3 regions of the Mesorhizobium sp. WSM4837 genome follow, and region 2 is predicted to be linked to each of the others. Evidence: predicted binding sites of a transcription regulator. Region 2 holds the regulator's gene; each other region holds the start of a gene.
What was found. The regulator LexA, encoded in region 2, represses DNA repair genes until DNA is damaged. The targets are predictions, from matches to a motif close to TGTTCNNNNTGTGTTCNG.

Region 1 (6,464 bases), on a different contig from region 2:
TGTCCCTGCCTGGCCGCTCGCTGATGCTGATCCGCAACGTCGGCCACCTCATGACCAATCCGGCGATTACAGTTCGCGACAGCAACGAAGTGCCGGAAGGCATAATGGATGCGGCGATGACGGCGCTGATCGCGCTGCACGATGTCGGCCCGAACGGACGACGCGCCAATTCCCGCGCGGGCTCGATGTATGTCGTAAAGCCCAAGATGCACGGGCCGGAGGAAGTCGCCTTCGCCGTCGAGATATTCGACCGTGTCGAGGCGCTGCTCGGCATGGCGAAAAACACCATCAAGATGGGCATTATGGACGAGGAGCGGCGCACCACCGTCAACCTCAAGGAGGCGATCCGCGCCGCCAAGGATCGCGTCGTCTTCATCAACACCGGTTTCCTCGACCGCACCGGCGACGAGATCCACACCTCGATGGAAGCCGGCCCGATGATCCGCAAGGGCGACATGAAGCAGGCCGCCTGGATTGCCGCCTACGAAGCCTGGAACGTCGACACCGGGCTGGAATGCGGGCTGGCCGGCCGCGCCCAGATCGGCAAGGGCATGTGGGCGATGCCCGATCTGATGGCGGCGATGCTGGCGGAAAAGATCGCCCATCCCAGGGCCGGCGCCAACACCGCCTGGGTGCCGTCGCCGACAGCGGCGACGCTGCACGCCACCCACTACCACAAGGTCGACGTCGACGCTGTGCAGGCGGCGCTGAAGAGCCGCCCCAAGGCAAAGCTCGACGACATCTTGTCGGTGCCGGTAGCGGTGCGGCCGAACTGGTCGCCGGAGGAGGTCCAGAACGAGCTCGACAACAACGCGCAAGGCATTCTGGGCTATGTCGTGCGTTGGATCGACCAGGGCGTCGGCTGCTCGAAAGTGCCTGACATCAATGACATAGGCCTGATGGAGGACCGCGCGACGCTGCGCATCTCCTCGCAGCACATCGCCAACTGGCTGCATCACGGCGTGTGCACCTCAGACCAGGTGATGGAGACGATGAAGCGCATGGCCGGCGTCGTCGACCGCCAGAACGCAGGCGATCCGCTCTACCGGCCGATGGCCCCTGACTTCGACAAGTCGATTGCCTTCCTGGCCGCCTGCGACCTCGTCTTCAAGGGCCGGGTCCAGCCCAACGGCTACACCGAGCCGGTGCTGCACGCGCGGCGGCTCGAGCTGAAGGCGAAGGAAGGCCCCTCGATAGCGCGTACAGAGTTTTAGTATAACCCGACAGATATTAGCAATTACGAACACGTCGTTGTCCCGGTGCACGCGATCTGCTACGATTTAATCACCGACAAACGGCTCTGGGAGGCCGTGCGTCCGACATCATGCACAAGATCAACTCAAAACCGGAGAACGGCCATGAAACGGCTTCTGATGGTCGCTGCCCTTGTGGCGGCGGGCAGTTTGGTTGCGATGCAAGGCGCAGCCGCCGATGACGCTGCGATGATCAAGAGCGCTGAATCCGCCGCACCCCCCGCTGTAGCAAGCGGCGCTGCGATCCACGCTATGGATGAGAAGGGTGCAATGCGCACACTGCGCGAGGGCACAAACGGCTTCTGGTGCATGCCGGACAACCCGGCCACACCTGGCCCGGATCCAATGTGTGGAGATGCCAACGCGATGGAATGGGCGATGGCGTGGATTGGAAAAAAGGAACCGCCCAAGGGCAAGGTCGGCTTCATGTATATGCTGGCAGGCGGCACCGATGGCAGCAACACCGATCCTTATGCGACGAAGCCCGAGGAAGGCAACAATTGGGTGGAGACCGGACCGCACGTGATGATCGTCAACGCAATGGACATGATGCAGGGCTATCCGGCTGACCCCAAGCCTGACACGTCCAGGCCATATGTGATGTGGGCGGGCACTCCCTACGCACATCTCATGATTCCGGTTAAGTAGCTGCCGCCGAATTGACTGGCGATCGCGATCAGGCTGCGTAGCGTCAGACTGTCGAGCTCCTGCGGGCCGGGCCGGTCACCCTCCCTCAAGCGGGAGGGGAACGTCACGCCGCCTGCGCCATTCGCTCCGAACTCATGCGGTACGAAATCGCCTCGGCCAGATGGATGCGGCCGACCGTCTCGCTGGCCTCGAGATCGGCCAGCGTCCGCGCCACCTTCAGCACCCGGTGATAGGCCCGCGCTGAAAAGCCAAGCTTTTCGCTGGCATCCCTGAGCAGCGACAGGCCTGATGCATCCGGCATCGCGATCTCCTCGATAACAGAGGGTGAGCAGTGCGCGTTAGTGGTGACGGAGGTCGCGCCGAGCCGCTCGAAACGTTCGCGCTGGGTTGTCCGGGCGCGGGCCACGCGCAGCGCCACATCGGCACTCTTCTCCGCCCGGTCCGGTCGGATCAGATCGCTGGCCGAGACCGCCGGCACCTCGATCCGGAGATCGATGCGGTCGAGCAGCGGGCCGGAAATGCGCGCTTGGTAGTCGGTGCGGCAACGATCGCCGCGCAGGCAGCGATAGCCCGGCTCGCCAGCCATGCCGCAGCGGCACGGGTTCATCGCCGCGACCAGTTGGATGCGCGCCGGATAGGTGACGCGATGATTGGCGCGGGCGATCATGCAGTCGCCGGTCTCCAGCGGCTGGCGCAGCGCATCTAGCGCCTGCGGCGAGAATTCGGGAAACTCGTCGAGGAACAGCACGCCGTGATGGGCCAGCGAGGCCTCGCCCGGCCGCACGCGCAGGCCGCCGCCGACCAGCGCCGCCATCGAGGCCGAATGGTGCGGCGCGCGGAACGGCCGCCGGTCGGTCAGCTTGCCTTCGCCAAGCTCGCCTGCCACCGAGGCGATCATCGAGACTTCGAGCAATTCCCGCGGCGCCAGCGGCGGCAGGATCGACGGCAGCCGCTGCGCCAGCATCGATTTTCCCGATCCTGGCGGACCGATCATCAGCATGTTATGGCCGCCGGCCGCCGCCACTTCGAGTGCCCGCTTGGCGGTCTCCTGGCCCTTGATGTCGGCAAGATCCGGCAGGTCGCGCGCCGAGGCATGGATGCCGGCCTCCGGCCGCGACAGCACCTGCGTGCCGCGAAAATGATTGGCGATGGCGATCAGGCTGCGCGGCGCCAGAATGTCGAAATCCTTGCCGGCCCACGCCGCTTCCGGACCGCAGGCGAAAGGACAGATCAGGCCCTTGCCTTCGGCATTGGCGCCGATCGCCGCCGGCAGCGCGCCGGCCACCGCGGCGATGGTGCCGTCGAGCGACAGTTCGCCAAGCACGACATAGCCGGCCAGCATGTCGCCTGGAATGGCGCCAAGCGCCGCCATCAGGCCAAGCGCGATCGGCAAATCGTAATGGCTGCCTTCCTTGGGCAGATCGGCGGGCGCCAGATTGACGGTGACCTTCTTCGACGGCATCGACAGGCCCGATGCGTGCAGCGCCGCCTGCACCCGCTCCCGGCTTTCGGCCACCGCCTTGTCGCCGAGGCCGACGATGTGCATGTTGACCTTGCCGGGCGCGATCATCACCTGCACGTCGACCGGCACGGCCTCGATGCCCTGGAAAGCGACCGTACGGACCCGCGCAACCATCTTTTCTGCCCCCGGACATGGGCCCGCCCGAAGCCCATGCGATCATGCCGCGAACGGCGTCATCTGAGACAACCACAGATTTTGGGCAAAGGCAAGAACATTACGGGAACAATCGAACGTGGTGCCTTGATGGCGTCGCATCGGCTACGGATCGGAAAACCGCTGTTCCGGCAAGCATGGGTGCTACTTGCGCTTGTCCTCAACCGCATCCCAGAACAGGCTGGCGATATCGGCGCCGCCGAAGCGTTTTACCTCGCGCACGCCGGTCGGCGACGTCACGTTGATCTCGGTCATGTAGTCGCCGATCACGTCGATGCCGACGAGGATGAAACCGCGCTCTTTCAGCGACGGGCCGATGCGGGCGCAGATCTCGCGTTCGCGCTCCGTTAGTTCCGTTTTTTCGGCGCGGCCGCCGACATGCATGTTGGAGCGTGAATCAGTCTCGGCCGGCACCCGGTTGATGGCGCCGACCGGCTCGCCGTCGATCAGGATGATGCGCTTGTCGCCGGCTCGCACCTCCTTCAGATAACGCTGAACGATGTAGGGCTCGCGGAACATCTGGCCGAACATTTCGAGCAGCGAGGCGAGGTTGCGATCGGCCTCGTGAAGGTGGAAGATGCCGGCGCCGCCATTGCCGTAGAGCGGCTTGACGATGATGTCGCCGAATTCCTTGCGGAAGGCGGCAACCTCTTGGCTGTCCTTGGTGATCAGCGTTTCCGGCATCAGGTCGGGAAACTCGGTGACGAAGATCTTTTCCGGGCTGTTGCGCACCCAGGCCGGGTCGTTGACCACCAGCGTCCTGGGATGGATGCGCTCGAGCATATGCGTCGTGGTGATGTAGTTCATGTCGAAAGGCGGGTCCTGCCTGAGCAGGAGGACGTCCATCTCCGACAGGTCGGTGCGCACTTTCTCGCCGAGCGAATAGTGACTGCCCTTCTCGTCGCGGACCTGCATTTCCTCGACGCCGGCAAACACCTTGCCGTCGCGCAGCGACAGCCGGTCGGGCGTATAATGGAACAGCTGGTGGCCGCGCCGCTGCGCTTCCAGCGACAGCGCAAACGACGTGTCGCCGGCAATCGAGACGGTGGAGATGTGGTCCATCTGGACAGCGATTTTCAGAGGCATGGCGGATCTCCGGCGGATCGGATGGGCTGCTTGCCCTTACAACCTCCCCGGTCATCTGCCAATCGCGACATTTTGAGGATTGCCTGCTGGGCGTAGCTGAGGCGCAGGCGGAGCGCCTTGCCCAGTTCGGCTGCGCCGGCAGCAACGATTCCTGTTCGGCGGGCCGGTTGGTTTCGATGCCACGCTCGGCTATCCCAGAAATTCGCTCCGTGGCACCTTGCGCTCAAGGCGATCTGACGAGCGACTTGTCAGACACAAGCCCGCGAATTTGCGTTTTCTCCCTTGCTCCCCCGACCGGTCTGGCTAGGATGCGCGCCGACCGAGCCTACGGCGCCGCGCGTCCTTTTGGATGCGCAAACGACGCTGTAGCACTTTGATTTGCGCATGATCCTTCCGAAAATCGAAATCGATTTTCGGGGTCATGCGCAGGGAGAAAAAAATGATGCCATCGGCGCGCTTTGCCGACCTTGAGGGCGCTTCGGTGCTGATTACCGGCGGCGGCTCCGGAATTGGCGCGGCGCTGACCGAGGGTTTTGCCCGCCAGGGGGCAAAGGTCGCCTTCATCGACATCGCCGACGGCCCGAGCCTGGCGCTGGCCGACCGCATCGAAAAGGATCTCGGCCGCCGCCCCCTCTATCTCAAGACCGACATACGCGACGTCGAGGCGCTGCGGGCTTCGGCCGCCAGGGCGGCAGAGGCGCATGGCGACGTCACCGTGCTGGTCAACAATGCAGCACTTGACGATCGCCACGCGGTGGAAGACGTCACCGTGGAGTTCTGGGACAACAACCAGGCGGTCAACCTGCGCCCGCATTTCTTCTCCGCACAGGCGGTGGCGCCGGGCATGAAGCGCGCCGGCGGCGGCTCGATCATCAACTTCACGTCGACGTCGTTCCTGATCAATCACCCCGACATGCCGGCCTATACCGCCGCCAAGGCCGGGATCGTCGGCCTGACCAAGGGGCTTGCCGGCAAGCTCGGCGCCGACGGCATTCGCGTCAATGCGATCGCACCCGGCTGGGTGATCACCGAGCGGCAGAAGCAGCTCTGGGTCACCGAACAGGCGCTCGCCGCCCACGTGGCCAAGCAATGCATCAAGCAGGTGATGCAGCCGGAAGACATCGTCGGCACGGTGCTGTTCCTGGCGTCGGACGCTTCGCGCATGCTGACCGCACAGATGCTGATCGTCGATGGGGGCTTCCTGTGAACTCAGCGAGCAACGTGCCTTCTGTGGCCGCCGTCGACTGGGGCACCACCCGTCTCAGGGTCTGGCTGGTCGATGAGGCCGGAAACGTCCTTGCCGAGCGTCGCGGCGACGACGGGCTGATCACCGCGCAGGCGGCCGGGTTTTCGACCATCCTCGAAGGACATCTGGCGGCGATGGGCGCGCCGGAAACGATGCCCGTGATCATCTGCGGCATGGCCGGCTCGCGCCAGGGCTGGCTGGAGGCGCCCTATGTCAGCGTGCCGGCGCCGATCGGCGCCATCCTTGCCGGTGCTGCGCGCGTTCCCGGCCAGCGCCGCGACATCCGCATTGTGCCGGGCCTTGCCCAGCGCCAGGCCGACGCGCCCGACGTCATGCGCGGCGAGGAAACGCAGCTTGCCGGCGCCGGTTTGCCGGCAACAAGCCGCCATCTCGTCTGCATGCCCGGCACCCACTCCAAATGGGTGCTGGTCGAGGACGGCGCCGTTGCCGGTTTTGGCACCTGGCCGACCGGCGAGCTGTTTTCGGTGCTGGCGGCGCATTCGATCCTGCGCCATTCGCTGGGCGAGCAGCCCAAGCCGGTTGCACCAGGCAACCC
Region 2 (6,464 bases):
AGATTTCCGGCGCCGTCGCCACCATGCGCGCCAAGATGCTGCGCGTCGACGCGCCGGCTGGCGCCATCGACATCGTCGGCACCGGCGGCGACAATTCGCACAGCGTCAACATCTCGACCGCATCCGCGTTCGTCATCGCCGCCTGCGGCGTGCCGGTGGCCAAGCACGGCAATCGCGGACTGTCCTCGCAGACCGGCGCCGCCGACGTGCTGACCGCGCTTGGCGTCAAGCTCGACATCCCGCCGGAAACGATCGGCCGCTGCATCCACGACGCAGGCGTCGGCTTCATGTTCGCACCGGCGCATCATCCGGCGATGAAGCATGTCGGCCCGATCCGCGCCGAGCTCGGCACCCGCACAATCTTCAACCTGCTTGGCCCGCTCTCCAATCCGGCTGGTGTCGTCAGGCAGATGGTTGGCGTCTTCTTGCCGGAATGGATCATGCCGGTGGCCGAGACGTTGAAGGCACTGGGCGCCGACCACGCCTGGGTCGCCCATGGCGACGGCTATGACGAGATCACCACCACCGGCGAAACCCAAGTCGCCGAACTGGTCGGCGGCGAGATCCGCAGCTTTACGCTGACCCCGGAAGCGGTCGGGCTGAAGCGGCATACCAAGGACGAATTGCGCGGCGGCGATGCCGCCTACAACGCCCAGGCGCTGCGCGACATGCTGGGCGGCGCTGCCGGTGCCTTTCGCGATACGGTGCTGATGAACGCCGGCGCCGGACTGGTGGTGGCGGGAAAGGCGACGACGCTTGCCGATGGCATGGCGACGGCGGCGCAAGCCATCGACAGCGGCCGGGCGCTAAAGGTGCTTGACCGGCTGGTCGAGATTTCGAACGGATAGCGCCGTGTCTGATATCCTGCGCAAGATCGAAGCCTACAAGCGCGACGAGATCGCGGCGGCGAAGGCGCGGGTGCCGCTTGCCCAAATCAAGGCGCGGGCAAAGGATGCCGACGCACCACGCGGCTTTCTCTCGGCCCTTGAAGCCAAACGCAAATCCGGCAGTTTCGCGCTGATCGCCGAGATCAAGAAGGCGAGCCCGTCCAAGGGCCTGATCCGCGCCGATTTCGATCCGCCGGCGCTGGCCACGGCCTATGCCAAAGGTGGGGCTGCCTGCCTCTCGGTGCTGACCGATGCGCCGTCTTTCCAGGGGGCGCCTGAATTCCTCACCGATGCGCGCAGCGCCGTGACATTGCCGGCTTTGCGCAAGGATTTTCTGTTCGAGCCCTATCAGGTGTTCGAGGCCCGTGCGTGGGGCGCGGACGCCATCCTGATCATCATGGCGAGCGTCGATGACGCCGTGGCCAGGGAACTCGAAACGACGGCGTTCGAGCTCGGCATGGACGCGCTGGTCGAGGTGCATGACGAGGCCGAGACGGAACGCGCGCTGAAACTGTCGTCGCGGCTGATCGGCATCAACAACCGCAATCTGCGGACGTTCGAAACCAGCATCGAGACATCGGAGCGGCTCGCGGCGATGGTGCCGGCCGACCGGCTGCTGGTCAGCGAGAGCGGTATTTTCTCGCACCAGGACTGCCGCAGGCTGGAACGGAGCGACATTGGCACTTTCCTCGTCGGCGAGAGCCTGATGCGGCAACAGGACGTGGCCACTGCGACGCACCTGCTTTTGACGGGCAAGGCGCCCGCCAATGCATCTGCCCGAAAATCGCAATCGATGTTCGGAGAGCATGATGCATAAATACAAAGCGTCAGAGTGTAGTTTGTGCGTCCAAACGGACGCACGTCGCTCCAGGGTGACCTGACGATGTCGGCCGCCCTCACCCATCTTGGCGCGGAAGGCGAAGCCAATATGGTCGATGTCGGCGACAAGGCGGAGACGACCCGCACGGCAATCGCCGAAGGTCTTGTCTCGATGCGGCCCGAAACGCTGAAAATGATTCTCGACGGCGATGCCAAGAAGGGCGACGTGCTGGGCACGGCGCGCATCGCCGGCATCATGGCGGCCAAGAGGACGCATGAGCTGATCCCGCTCTGCCATCCGCTGCTGTTGACCAAGATATCGGTAGACATCGAACCTGACGCGAAGCTGCCCGGCCTGAAGGTCACGGCGCTGGCCCGTGTCACCGGCAAGACCGGCGTCGAGATGGAAGCGCTGACCGCCGTCTCGGTCGCCTGCCTGACCATCTATGATATGGCCAAGGCGGTCGATCGCGGCATGGCGATCTCCGGCATCAGGCTGGTGGAAAAGACCGGCGGCAAATCCGGCGACTACAAGGCGGATGCCCAGGGGGCAGGCCAATAATGGCGCTGCTTGCGGTCGCCGAGGCGCTCGAGCACCTGCTTGCGGATGCTGCGCCCTTGCCGGCTGAAAGCGTCGCCCTGATGGATGCCGCCGACCGCGTGCTGGCGGAGCCGCTCATGGCGCTCCGCACCCAGCCGCCATTCAACGCGTCGGCCATGGACGGCTATGCCGTGCGGGCCGACGATGTCGCGTCCGTGCCCGCGAGACTTTCGGTGATCGGCATGGCGCCGGCCGGACGAGGCTTTGCCGGAACAGTCGGCGCGGCGCAGGCCGTGCGCATCTTCACCGGCGCGCCGCTTCCCGGAGGCGCCGACACCATCGTCATCCAGGAGAATGTCCGCGACCTCGGCGGCGGCATGGTCGAAGTGACCGCGCCGACGGTTGAAGGCCGCAACATCCGCCGCCTCGGGCTCGATTTCTTGCAGGGCGACATGCTGCTGGAGAAGGGCCGCCTGCTTGATCCCGCGGCATTGTCGCTGGCGGCGTCGGCCAACCACCAGCAGGTCCGCGTGGTGAAACGGCCGCTGGTCGCCATCATCGCCACCGGCGACGAATTGCTGCCGCCGGGCAGCGACCTTGGCCCCGACCAGATCATCTCCTCCAATGCCTATGGCGTCGCCGCCGCGGCCCGCTCGGTCGGCGCCTGCGCACTCGATCTCGGCATCGCCCCCGACCGCAAGGAGGCGATCGCCGCGCTGGTGAAAAAAGCCGTCGCCGCAGGCGCGGACGTCATCGTTACGCTGGGCGGCGCCTCGGTCGGCGACCACGACCTCGTCCATGACGTGCTGACCGGCGAAGGCATGGCGCTCGATTTCTGGAAAATCGCCATGCGGCCCGGCAAGCCACTGATGTTCGGGCGGCTGGGCGCCATCCGCTGCATCGGCCTGCCTGGCAATCCGGTGGCCAGCCTGGTCGGCACGCAGCTCTTTCTGAAGCCGCTGCTGGCGCGGCTCGGCGGCCGCGCGTTCCGCCAGGACATGCGTCAGGCGCGGCTCGGCGCCGCCATGCCGGCCAACGATCTCAGGCAGGACTATGTACGCGCGGTGGTGAAGGAAGAAGCTGGCACGCTTGAGGCAACGCCGTTCAGTGTCCAGGATTCCTCGATGCTCAGAATGCTGGCCGACGCCAACGGACTGGTCGTGCGCGAGCCATTCGCTCCCGCGGCCGCAGCGGGCGCCGCCTGCAGCGTGCTGATGCTACGCTGAACAAAACGTCAACACATTCATTAAACTTTAAATGGTTGCGGAACACAACTGGAACAGATAGTGTTTGTTCTGGGTTTGTTTTTCTGATTCTGTTGGGGGTCGCGATGCTGACACGCAAACAACATGAACTGCTGATGTTCATTCACGAGCGGCTGAAGGAAAGCGGCATTCCGCCCTCGTTCGACGAGATGAAGGAAGCGCTCGACCTCGCCTCCAAATCGGGGATCCACCGGCTGATCACGGCGCTGGAGGAACGCGGTTTCATTCGCCGCCTGCCCAACCGCGCCCGCGCGCTGGAGGTGCTGCGCCTGCCCGATTCAATCGCGCCGGGCCTCAATGCGGCGCGCAAATTCTCGCCGAGCGTCATTCAAGGCTCCCTTGGGCAGGGCGGCCTCGGACGCCAGATCAAGCCGGCGCCTTCGCGCATGCGTGCGGCCGGCAATGACGACGACGTCGCTGCCACCGTTTCCATACCGGTGATGGGCCGCATCGCTGCCGGTGTGCCGATCGACGCCATCCAGCACCAGACGCATTCGATCTCGGTGCCACCGGACATGATCACCGGCGGCACGCACTACGCGCTGGAGGTCAAGGGTGATTCGATGATCGAGGCCGGCATCTTCGACGGCGACACGGTCATCATCCGCAACGCCGACACCGCCCAGCCTGGCGAGATCATTGTCGCTCTGGTCGACGAGGAGGAAGCGACGCTGAAGCGATTTCGCCGCAAAGGTGCCTCTATCGCACTGGAAGCCGCCAATCCGGCCTACGAGACGCGCATCTTCGGGCCGGACCGGGTCAAGGTGCAGGGCAAGCTCGTCGGATTGATCCGGCGTTACTGAACGGCGGGCTTCCTGGGTTTCTCGGCCCTGCGGTATGGCGGCAGGCCCCTCGCCTCGCGCGAAAATCGCCGCTGCTCATGCCAGGGCCTATATGGCTGTCTGACGGCAAAACGGATTTCTGCGCGCGTCGTCGCCGATAGCGGATCGAAGAAGACGGCGGCACTGCCCATGCGAGCGAGCTGCCGTTTGGTGACGACGAGAACCAGCGGGTTGCGGCAGGGTTTGTAATAGGCTGTGGCATCGTCGATGACGATCAAATCCGCAAAGGCACAGGCCGGCCGCGCGGTTTCACGGTTGTCGGCGAGCGCGATGAGCGCGCCGGACGGATGCCGGGCCAGGCACAGGCCGGCAGTGCAGGTGAAAGGCGCTCCCGGCGGCAGGTCGGCCGGATCGGCGATGTCGAACCGCACATCTCCTTTTTCGAATGTCTCCGGCTCGACGATCGTTGTTGAAACCAGCGCATGTTTCCAGTTGTCGGTGGTGAATTCGTTCGAACGCACCCGGTTGACGGCAAGTTCGCCGCCGCCGATCGGCAGTGCCACCAGATGCGCATCCTCCGAGATCAGCACGTCGGGGGTGCGCGTCTCGGAAATCGTCAGCAGGCCGGCGAGCGCAAAGGGAAGTGCCGCAACCCGCAGCCACGTCGTGGCCATCGTGGCGATGACCAGGGCGACCGTCACCAGCAGAACCGATTGCAACGAAATCAGGCCGACTGCATCGACCGGCGAACGCTCCGAGATCCATCCCGAAATTGCAATCATCGCCGTCAGGCCCTTGCCCATCATGTAGAGGAAAGGGCCGTCGAGGCCGAAAGGCATTGCCAAGGCGCTGAGGACGGCCAGGAACATGACGATCGTGACGATCGGCATGACCGCCAGATTGGCGAACAGGCTGAGCGGCGAGACGCGCTGGAAGTGCCAGATGGCGAAGAGCGCGGTGGCGCTGCCGGCAATGATGGAGGTCATTGCGATGGTGCCTGCCCCAGCGACGAGCTTGCGCGTGACGAAAGCGGCCGGTGACCGTCGCTGTCGCGGCGCCTTGGCCTTGTCGGCACGAAAGTCGGACCAACTGGCATAGGCGCCCACGAGAGCCGCAGTCGCAGCGAAGGACATCTGGAAGCTTGGGCCGACCACCTCGTGCGGCGACACGACGATGACGGCGATGGCCGAAATCGCCAGGTTGCGCATGGTGAGTGCCGCCCGGTCGAACAGCACGGCGACAAGCATTACCGCCAGCATGATGAAGCTGCGTTCAGCCGCGACCACGATACCGGAGAAAATCAGATAGGCAGCGATGGAGACGAGTGCGGCAGCAGCCGCATATTTCTTGACCGGCCGGCGCGACGAAAAGTCGGGAAACAGCGCAAAGGCGCTGCGCAGCAATCCCATGACGGTGCCGGCGACAAGCGCCATGTGCAGGCCGGAAATGGAGATGATGTGGTAGATGCCGGTGCGCCGCATCGATTCGTTTATCTCTTCGGGGATGCCGGCACGCACGCCGACGATCAGCGCAGCGGCAATCTCCCCCTCGGCACCACCGATGCTGTCCCTGATATGGTCGGCGATGGTTTCGCGCGCCTTCTCGATCGACGAAGAAAGGCGTGCGGTTAACGGTGCATCTTCGGAGACGACGATCTTTGGACTGCCGAGGAAAAAGCCACTGGCACCGATACCGGCGAAATAGCTGTCAAAGGAAAAGTCAAAGCTGTCCGGTCTGACCGGGCCAGTCGGAGGCAGAAGCCTCACATAGCCGGTTGCCACCGAGCCTGCGGTCATCTCAGCGGGAATCTTGCGTGCCGACACCCTGACACGTTCGGGTGCATAACGCAGTGTCGGCCGGGCGGTCGACATCACATCGATGGTCAGCCTGATCCGGCCGTTCGCCATTTGGTCGAGCCTGACGACACGGCCGGTCAGCCGGGTCTGGATTTCCGAACCGAGCATCTTCGTTCCGGCGCGCCAGGTTTCAACCTTGGCGGCGAGCACACCAAGCGCGCACAGCAACGCTGCCATGAAGCACAGGTGCGTTTTGCGGCGTGAGCGCGTGACGGCCGCACACAATGCCGTAAGGACCACGACGGCGATGGGCTGGGCAAAGTCCGGTTCGACGGCAAGCGAAAAATAGACGATCACCCCGCATGCCAGGAAAA
Region 3 (6,464 bases), on a different contig from region 2:
GATGCGTCGATCGTCGGCGAGCCGACCAATCCCGATGCGCTGGGCGACATGATCAAGATCGGCCGGCGCGGCTCTTTGTCCGGCAGCATCATCGTCAACGGCCGCCAAGGCCACGCCGCCTACCCGCAGCTCGCCGACAATCCGGTGCGCGGCCTGATGACGCTGGTCGAAGCCTTGCTGCAGCCAGTCTTCGACAAGGGCACCAAGGACTTCCAGCCGACCAATCTGGAGGTGACCTCGATCGACGTCGGCAATCCGGCCACCAATGTTATTCCGGCAAAGGCGACCGCCACCTTCAACATCCGCTTCAACGACACATGGACCGCCGAGACCATCCAGGCGGAAATCCACAACCGTCTCGACAAGGCGGCGAAGCGAAAGAAATACCGGGCCGGCAAGACGACGCCGGTCGATCACGAACTCGCCTGGCGCGACCGGCCGAGCCACGTCTTCCTCACCCGCGACGAGCGGCTGATCGAAGCACTGAGCGGTTCGGTCAAGGCGGTGATCGGCAGGAAGCCGGCGCTTTCCACCTCCGGCGGCACCTCCGACGCACGCTTCATCAAGGATCATTGTCCGGTGGTCGAGTTCGGGCTGGTCGGCAAGACCATGCACATGGTCGATGAGCGCGTCGCACTTGCCGACCTCGAGACGCTGACGCAGATCTATCAGCGCTTCATCGAAGACTGGTTCGAGCAAGGCGCATCGTAATCATGCTTTCGTCGGATGAAACCTATGCTTCGCTCAACGGCGCCTGGCGACTGATGCTCGGCAAGGCCGATGGGCTGCGCCAGTTCGACCTTTCGGCCGACGGTTTCTGGAATTCCTTCTTCGCCATCGTCGTCGCGGCACCGGCGCTGATCGTCGGTTGGGTCGGCCTCGCCAACGAGATCGGCGATCCGAATGCATTCGCCGGACGCTTCAGCATGCTGATCCGTCTGGCGACAGTCGACATCGGCGTCTGGGTGTTGCCGCTTGTCGGCCTTGCCCTCGTCGCGCCGCGCGCCGGCATCGGCGGGCGCTTCGTCCACTATGTCGTCGCCAGCAACTGGGCGTCGGCGATCATCGCCTGGATGATGCTGCCAGCGGCGTTGATTAGGCTTTTCCTGCCGTCCACCAACGAGTTCGCCGTACTGGCGTCGCTGCTTTTGTTCGCGCTGTCGATGATCCTGACCTGGCGGATGACAAACGTTGCCATCGGCAGGGGCGCGGCTGTCGGCAGCGCTGTCTTCGCCGGAATGTTCGTGGCGTCGCTGGTCGTTCTGTTCGTGCTGCAGGCGCTGCTCGGCATCGTTGCGCCGAGCGGAACCGGCACTTGAAGCATCCAAGTGAATTTGTCCGAATTCCCGGTGTGGTTTCGCTTGCTGACGTTGGCGCCGCCCCTCACCTGCCTGCCGGCATCCTCTCCCCGTATAGTGACGGGGAGAGGGCAGCTCTCATCAACGATTTTGCCAACCACAGACGTTGCAAGAAGGATGCTGCGGCTGCGGCCAGCCTCTTCTCCCCGCACTATACGGGGAGAAGTGCCCAGCAGGGCGATGAGGGGCAGCGCCAACTCCCACAATTGGTTGAAGACGACGAGGACTGATTTTTACTCAGTCGTGTGCCGCCTGCGGGTAGTCCACACCGATAAGAAAAAGTCCGTCGGGCGGCGCCACCTGGCCACAGGCTGCACGGTCGCGCGCGTCGAGCGCCGCTTTCAGGTCGGCAATTGTCCAGCCGCCTTCGCCGACGCGCTTCAGCGAGCCGACCATCGAGCGCACCTGATTGTGCAGGAACGAGCGCGCCGAGGCTCGCACTTCGATCATGTCACCCAGCCGACTGACATCCAGCCGGTCGAGCGTCCGGATCGGGTTGTCGGCCTGGCACTGGGTCGATCGGAACGTGGTGAAATCATGCCGCCCCAGCAGCACCTTTGCCGCTTCGTGCATGGCCTCGGCGTCGAGCCGCTTCGGCACCCACCAGATCTTGCCCTTGTCGAGCGCCGCCGGCGCGCGCCGGTTGACGATGCGGTAGAGATAGTGGCGGCCGATCGCCGAGAAACGCGCATCGAAGCTATCCGGCACCACAGCCGCCTTGAGGATGGCGACGCGCGCCTTGGCCGTTTGCAGGTGGGCGTTGACGGCATCGCGAACCTTGTCATCAGGCCACGCCCTGACGAGATCGACATGCGCCACCTGACCGGTCGCATGGACGCCGGCATCGGTGCGGCCGGCGCCGCGCAGCGAGACCTGTTCGCCGCAGAATTTCTCGATCGCCTGTTCGATCGCCTGCTGCACCGAAGGCTGGTCTGCCTGGCGCTGCCAGCCGGCATAGAGGCTGCCGTCATATTCGATGTCGAGGCGAAAACGCGGCATTCCTAAGAAGGATGAGGTTAGGCGGCGAGCGCGGTGCCGAAAGCCGAAGCGTAGACCAGCTTGCCGGTCTCAGGCGCTTCGCCCCAGACCAGCGCCTGCAGCGCTTCGCCCTGGAACTCGCTTTCGAATTTTTCGGCGCGCGCGTGACTGTAGCCGAAGCGGCCATAATATGCGGGATCGCCAAGCACCACCGCCAGCACCTCGCCGGCGTCCTTCAGGCGGATATGCGCCTCGCGGACCAGCGCACCGCCGATGCCGGTGCCATGGAATGACGGCTCGACAGCCAGAGGCGCCAGAGCTACCGCCGGAAAGCTCTTGCCGCCGTTCTGCACGAAAAGCCGCGAAAACAGGATATGGCCGACCACCTGTCCATCTTCTTCCGCCACCAGTTCGACGACGGCATCGCCGCCGCTGACCAGCGCGTCGACCAGGCCGGCCTCCGCCTGCTGGCCGAATGCGTGTTCCTCGACCAGGCGGATCGCCTCGCGGTCCCGCGGCGTCGCCGCGCGTATCGACATCATGCTCATGAGAATTTCATTCCTTTTTCGAGCTTGGCCCCGCGCAGAAATTCCTGCGCGGCAATGGGCTTTCCGCCCGCACGTTGAACTTCGACCAACCTGATCGCGCCTGACCCGCAGGCGACCGTCAGCCGGTCGTCGAGAATTCCTCCCGGCTCGCCGGCGCCTTGCGAAAGCATCGAGCGAAGCAGTTTCAGCCGCTCCGGGCGGCCGCCAATTTCGATCTCGCACCATGCGCCGGGAAAGGGCGACAGGCCGCGAATATGATCGTGGACTTCGCCAGCAGGCCGCGTCCAGTCCACGCGCGTCTCCGCTTTATCGATCTTTTTGGCATAGGTCACCCCCTCCGTCGCCTGTGCGGTAAAAGTCAGGGCATCCCGTTCCAGACGAGCCAGCGCTTCCGCCATCAGCGCGGCGCCAATGTGCATCAGCCGATCATGCAGTTCGTCGGCCGTCATATCGGGGCCGATGGCGCATTTTTCGGCCATCGCCACCGGGCCGGTGTCCAGGCCCTCTTCCATCCGCATCACCATCATGCCTGTCTCGGTATCGCCGGCCATGATGGCGCGCTGGATAGGGGCGGCGCCGCGCCAGCGTGGCAACAGCGACGCGTGACCATTGAGGCAGCCAAGCCGCGGCGCCTCGAGAATGGGTTTGGGCAACAGCAAGCCATAGGCGACGACGACGGCGACATCGGCCCGCAAGGCGCGGAACGCCTGCTGCTCGGTCTCGTTCTTCAGCGACACCGGCGTCCGCACCTCGAGGCCCAGCCGCTCGGCCTCGCGCTGCACCGGCGACGGCGTCAGTTCCAGCCCCCGGCGACCGGCGGCGCGCGGCGGCTGAGTGTAGACGGCTCCAATCTCATGTCCGGCATCCGCGATCGCCCGCAGCGTCGGCACCGAGAATTCGGGCGTACCCATGAAGATGACGCGCAAGGGCATTTTGTTCCGGGTCCGGTCTTCGTCTGGCCGTTAAGTCGGCTCAGTCGAAGTCGCGAACTTTGCGGGTCGGCGACCGAAGTCGCGTTTCCTTTCTGCTTCGATTTCGTTCATGATCTTGGCGAATTCATCGCCAATTGCGTTTTCAGCAGCGAAAGTCGCGCGAATAGCGTCCCATGCCGAAAGACCCGGCTCCAGCCTGGCTTGCCTTTCGGCGACCATGCCTTCGCGCAGAAGAGCTATCGCCTTGCCCGACAGGCTCTGGCCGCTCTTACGCGCCGCCTGCTCGATTTCCCGCTTCAAGGGTTCGGGAATATTTCTGATCAGCATGTCGCTCATCGGCGTCTCCATTTCCTGATCTGGAACAGGGTAGAGGGGCGCTGTCCCGCCAACATCTTCGAAAAGTTCAGCATCAAACTGCGCGAGTATCGCCCTATCCCACTAACTTGCCCGGCGCCTTGCTGCCTGATGGTTTGTCCCTGGCGAGCTTCTTGAACTTCTTCACCACCATGTCGCGCTTCAGCTTCGAGATGTGGTCGATGAACAGAACGCCGTTGAGATGGTCGATTTCGTGCTGCAGGCAAGTCGCCATCAGCCCTTCGGCCTCGATCTCCTGCAGCTTGCCGTCGCGATCGAGATATTTCACCCGCACGGCGGCAGGGCGCTCGACCTCGGCATAGTAATCCGGGATCGACAGGCACCCCTCCTCGTAGACCGAGCGCTGATCGGCGCTCTCAAGAATCTCGGGATTGATGAAGACATGCGGCGCCGGCGGCTCGTCTTCCTTGGCGAGGTCGATCACCAGCATGCGCAGCGGTTCGCCGATCTGGATCGCCGCCAGACCAATGCCCGGCGCATCATACATCGTGTCCAGCATATCGTCGGCCAGTTTGCGCAAGGCGCCGTCGACGCGCTCGACCGGTTTCGAAACCTGGCGCAGGACGGGATCGGGAAGGATGATGAGCGGCTTGATCGACATGGCGTCTCACCTAAGACCTCGCACGAAAAGCGTCAACCGGGGCATTTGCAGCGGCGTTCACGTTTTGATCTGTGTCGTCAGGCCGAATCATTTATGCTGTCCGATATGAACGACCTGACCACCATCCTGTCCGAACCGATCGCCCGGCTCGGCGCCACCACGATCACGCTCGGCCACGCGCTGGCATTCGGCGCGGTCCTGTTCCTGGGCCTGTTCGTGGCGCTCGTCGTCGCGCTCTGGCGCTCGGCCAAGGCGCGTGCGGTGGCTGCCGCGGAAGCCGCCGACCACGCCCGCGACGCCGAGGCGCGGATGGCCGGCATCCTGGCAAGCCAGGCCGAGATGCAGGGCCGCATGGGCGCCATCGCCGAAGTGTTCGGGGCGCGGCAGGCCGAACTCACGCAGTCGATCGGCCAGCGTCTCGACGCGATGACCGGCCGTCTCGGCCAGACCATGACCGAGCAGACGAAATCGACGCATGAAAGCCTCGCCAAACTGCAGGAGCGGCTGGCGGTCATCGATACAGCGCAAGGCAACATCCAGTCGCTCGCCAGCCAGGTCGTGCAACTTCAGGCAATCCTCTCCAACAAACAGACGCGCGGCGCCTTCGGCCAGTCGCGCATGGAGGCGATCGTCGCCGACGGCCTGCCGCACGGCGCCTATGAATTCCAGGCGACCCTGTCGAACGGCAGCCGGCCTGACTGCCTGGTGAAGATGCCGAATGGCGCGCCCGCACTCGCCATCGACGCCAAGTTTCCGCTGGAAGCCTGGAACGCCATCCGTGCCGCCGAAGGCGTCGATTTGCAGAAGGTCGCGGCACAAGCGTTTCGGCGTGACATCGAGGTGCATGTCCGCGATATTTCCGACAAATACCTGATCCAGGGCGAGACGCAGGACACCGCCTTCATGTTCGTGCCGTCGGAATCGGTATTCGCCGAGATCCACGAGAATTTCGAGGGGATTGTCCACAAGGCGCACCGCGCCCGCATCGTCATCGTCTCGCCGTCGCTGCTGATGCTGTCGATCCAGGTCATCCAGGCGATTCTCAAGGACGCCCGCATGCGCGAGCAGGCGCATCTGATCCAGGGCGAAGTCATCCGGCTGATGGAGGATGTCTCGCGCCTCGACGAGCGGGTGCGCAAGCTGCAGAGCCATTTCGGCCAGTCGGCCAAGGATATCGACGATATTCTCGTCTCGACGTCGAAGGTGACCAAGCGCGGCCAAAAGATCGAGGCGCTGGAGTTCGGCGCGCAGCCGACGGAGGGCGACGCCGGATCGGCGGCCAGTGCGAAGACCGAAGCGGGTGCGCGCGTCGCCGACTCCAAGACCGGCCAGCTGAGGCTAAGGGTCGTCGAAGGCGACGACTGAGAGGCTACTGCTCCTCGACGATCATCGTGCCTTCGAACTCCGGCAGCCAAGGCAGCGCCGAGCGGTGCCAGATCTGTTTTCTCGGGATCAGTTGTTCGCGCTGCCGCGCCGTGCCGACCCTGATGCCGTAGACTTTCGGCCCGTCGCCAACCGACGTGGCATAGAGGTGCGTACCGCATTCGCCGCAAAAGGCCTGGGCGCGCCTGGCGCCGCTCGCTGCGGTCTTGATGTAGATCTTCGGCGTGCCCTTGGTGATCCGGTAGTGCTCCTCCGGCGCCGGCACGGTCACCCGAAACGCTGTTCCGGT

Region 1: AC0L3D_RS10645 (YifB family Mg chelatase-like AAA ATPase) is a predicted target of LexA. The motif match lies at 3,631-3,648, and genes of this name have one in related genera.
Region 3: AC0L3D_RS28450 (DNA recombination protein RmuC) is a predicted target of LexA. The motif match lies at 4,847-4,864, and genes of this name have one in related genera.

What each region holds. Positions count from the first base shown of each region.
Region 1 covers NZ_JBVVQE010000014.1:39,904-46,367, forward strand. Annotated here, with positions in the region: gene AC0L3D_RS10635 (malate synthase G) at 1-1,214, shown strand, start outside; gene AC0L3D_RS10640 (hypothetical protein) at 1,359-1,901, shown strand; gene AC0L3D_RS10645 (YifB family Mg chelatase-like AAA ATPase) at 2,005-3,537, opposite strand; gene gshB (glutathione synthase) at 3,721-4,662, opposite strand; gene AC0L3D_RS10655 (SDR family NAD(P)-dependent oxidoreductase) at 5,102-5,869, shown strand; gene AC0L3D_RS10660 (2-dehydro-3-deoxygalactonokinase) at 5,866-6,464, shown strand, end outside.
Region 2 covers NZ_JBVVQE010000025.1:74,609-81,072, forward strand. Annotated here, with positions in the region: gene trpD (anthranilate phosphoribosyltransferase) at 1-848, shown strand, start outside; gene trpC (indole-3-glycerol phosphate synthase TrpC) at 853-1,704, shown strand; gene moaC (cyclic pyranopterin monophosphate synthase MoaC) at 1,771-2,268, shown strand; gene AC0L3D_RS16870 (molybdopterin molybdotransferase MoeA) at 2,268-3,473, shown strand; gene lexA (transcriptional repressor LexA) at 3,578-4,315, shown strand; gene AC0L3D_RS16880 (ComEC/Rec2 family competence protein) at 4,309-6,464, opposite strand, start outside.
Region 3 covers NZ_JBVVQE010000065.1:4,708-11,171, forward strand. Annotated here, with positions in the region: gene dapE (succinyl-diaminopimelate desuccinylase) at 1-711, shown strand, start outside; gene AC0L3D_RS28420 (hypothetical protein) at 714-1,319, shown strand; gene truA (tRNA pseudouridine(38-40) synthase TruA) at 1,596-2,357, opposite strand; gene AC0L3D_RS28430 (GNAT family N-acetyltransferase) at 2,375-2,884, opposite strand; gene fmt (methionyl-tRNA formyltransferase) at 2,881-3,816, opposite strand; gene AC0L3D_RS28440 (hypothetical protein) at 3,847-4,152, opposite strand; gene def (peptide deformylase) at 4,247-4,792, opposite strand; gene AC0L3D_RS28450 (DNA recombination protein RmuC) at 4,898-6,157, shown strand; gene AC0L3D_RS28455 (GFA family protein) at 6,162-6,464, opposite strand, start outside.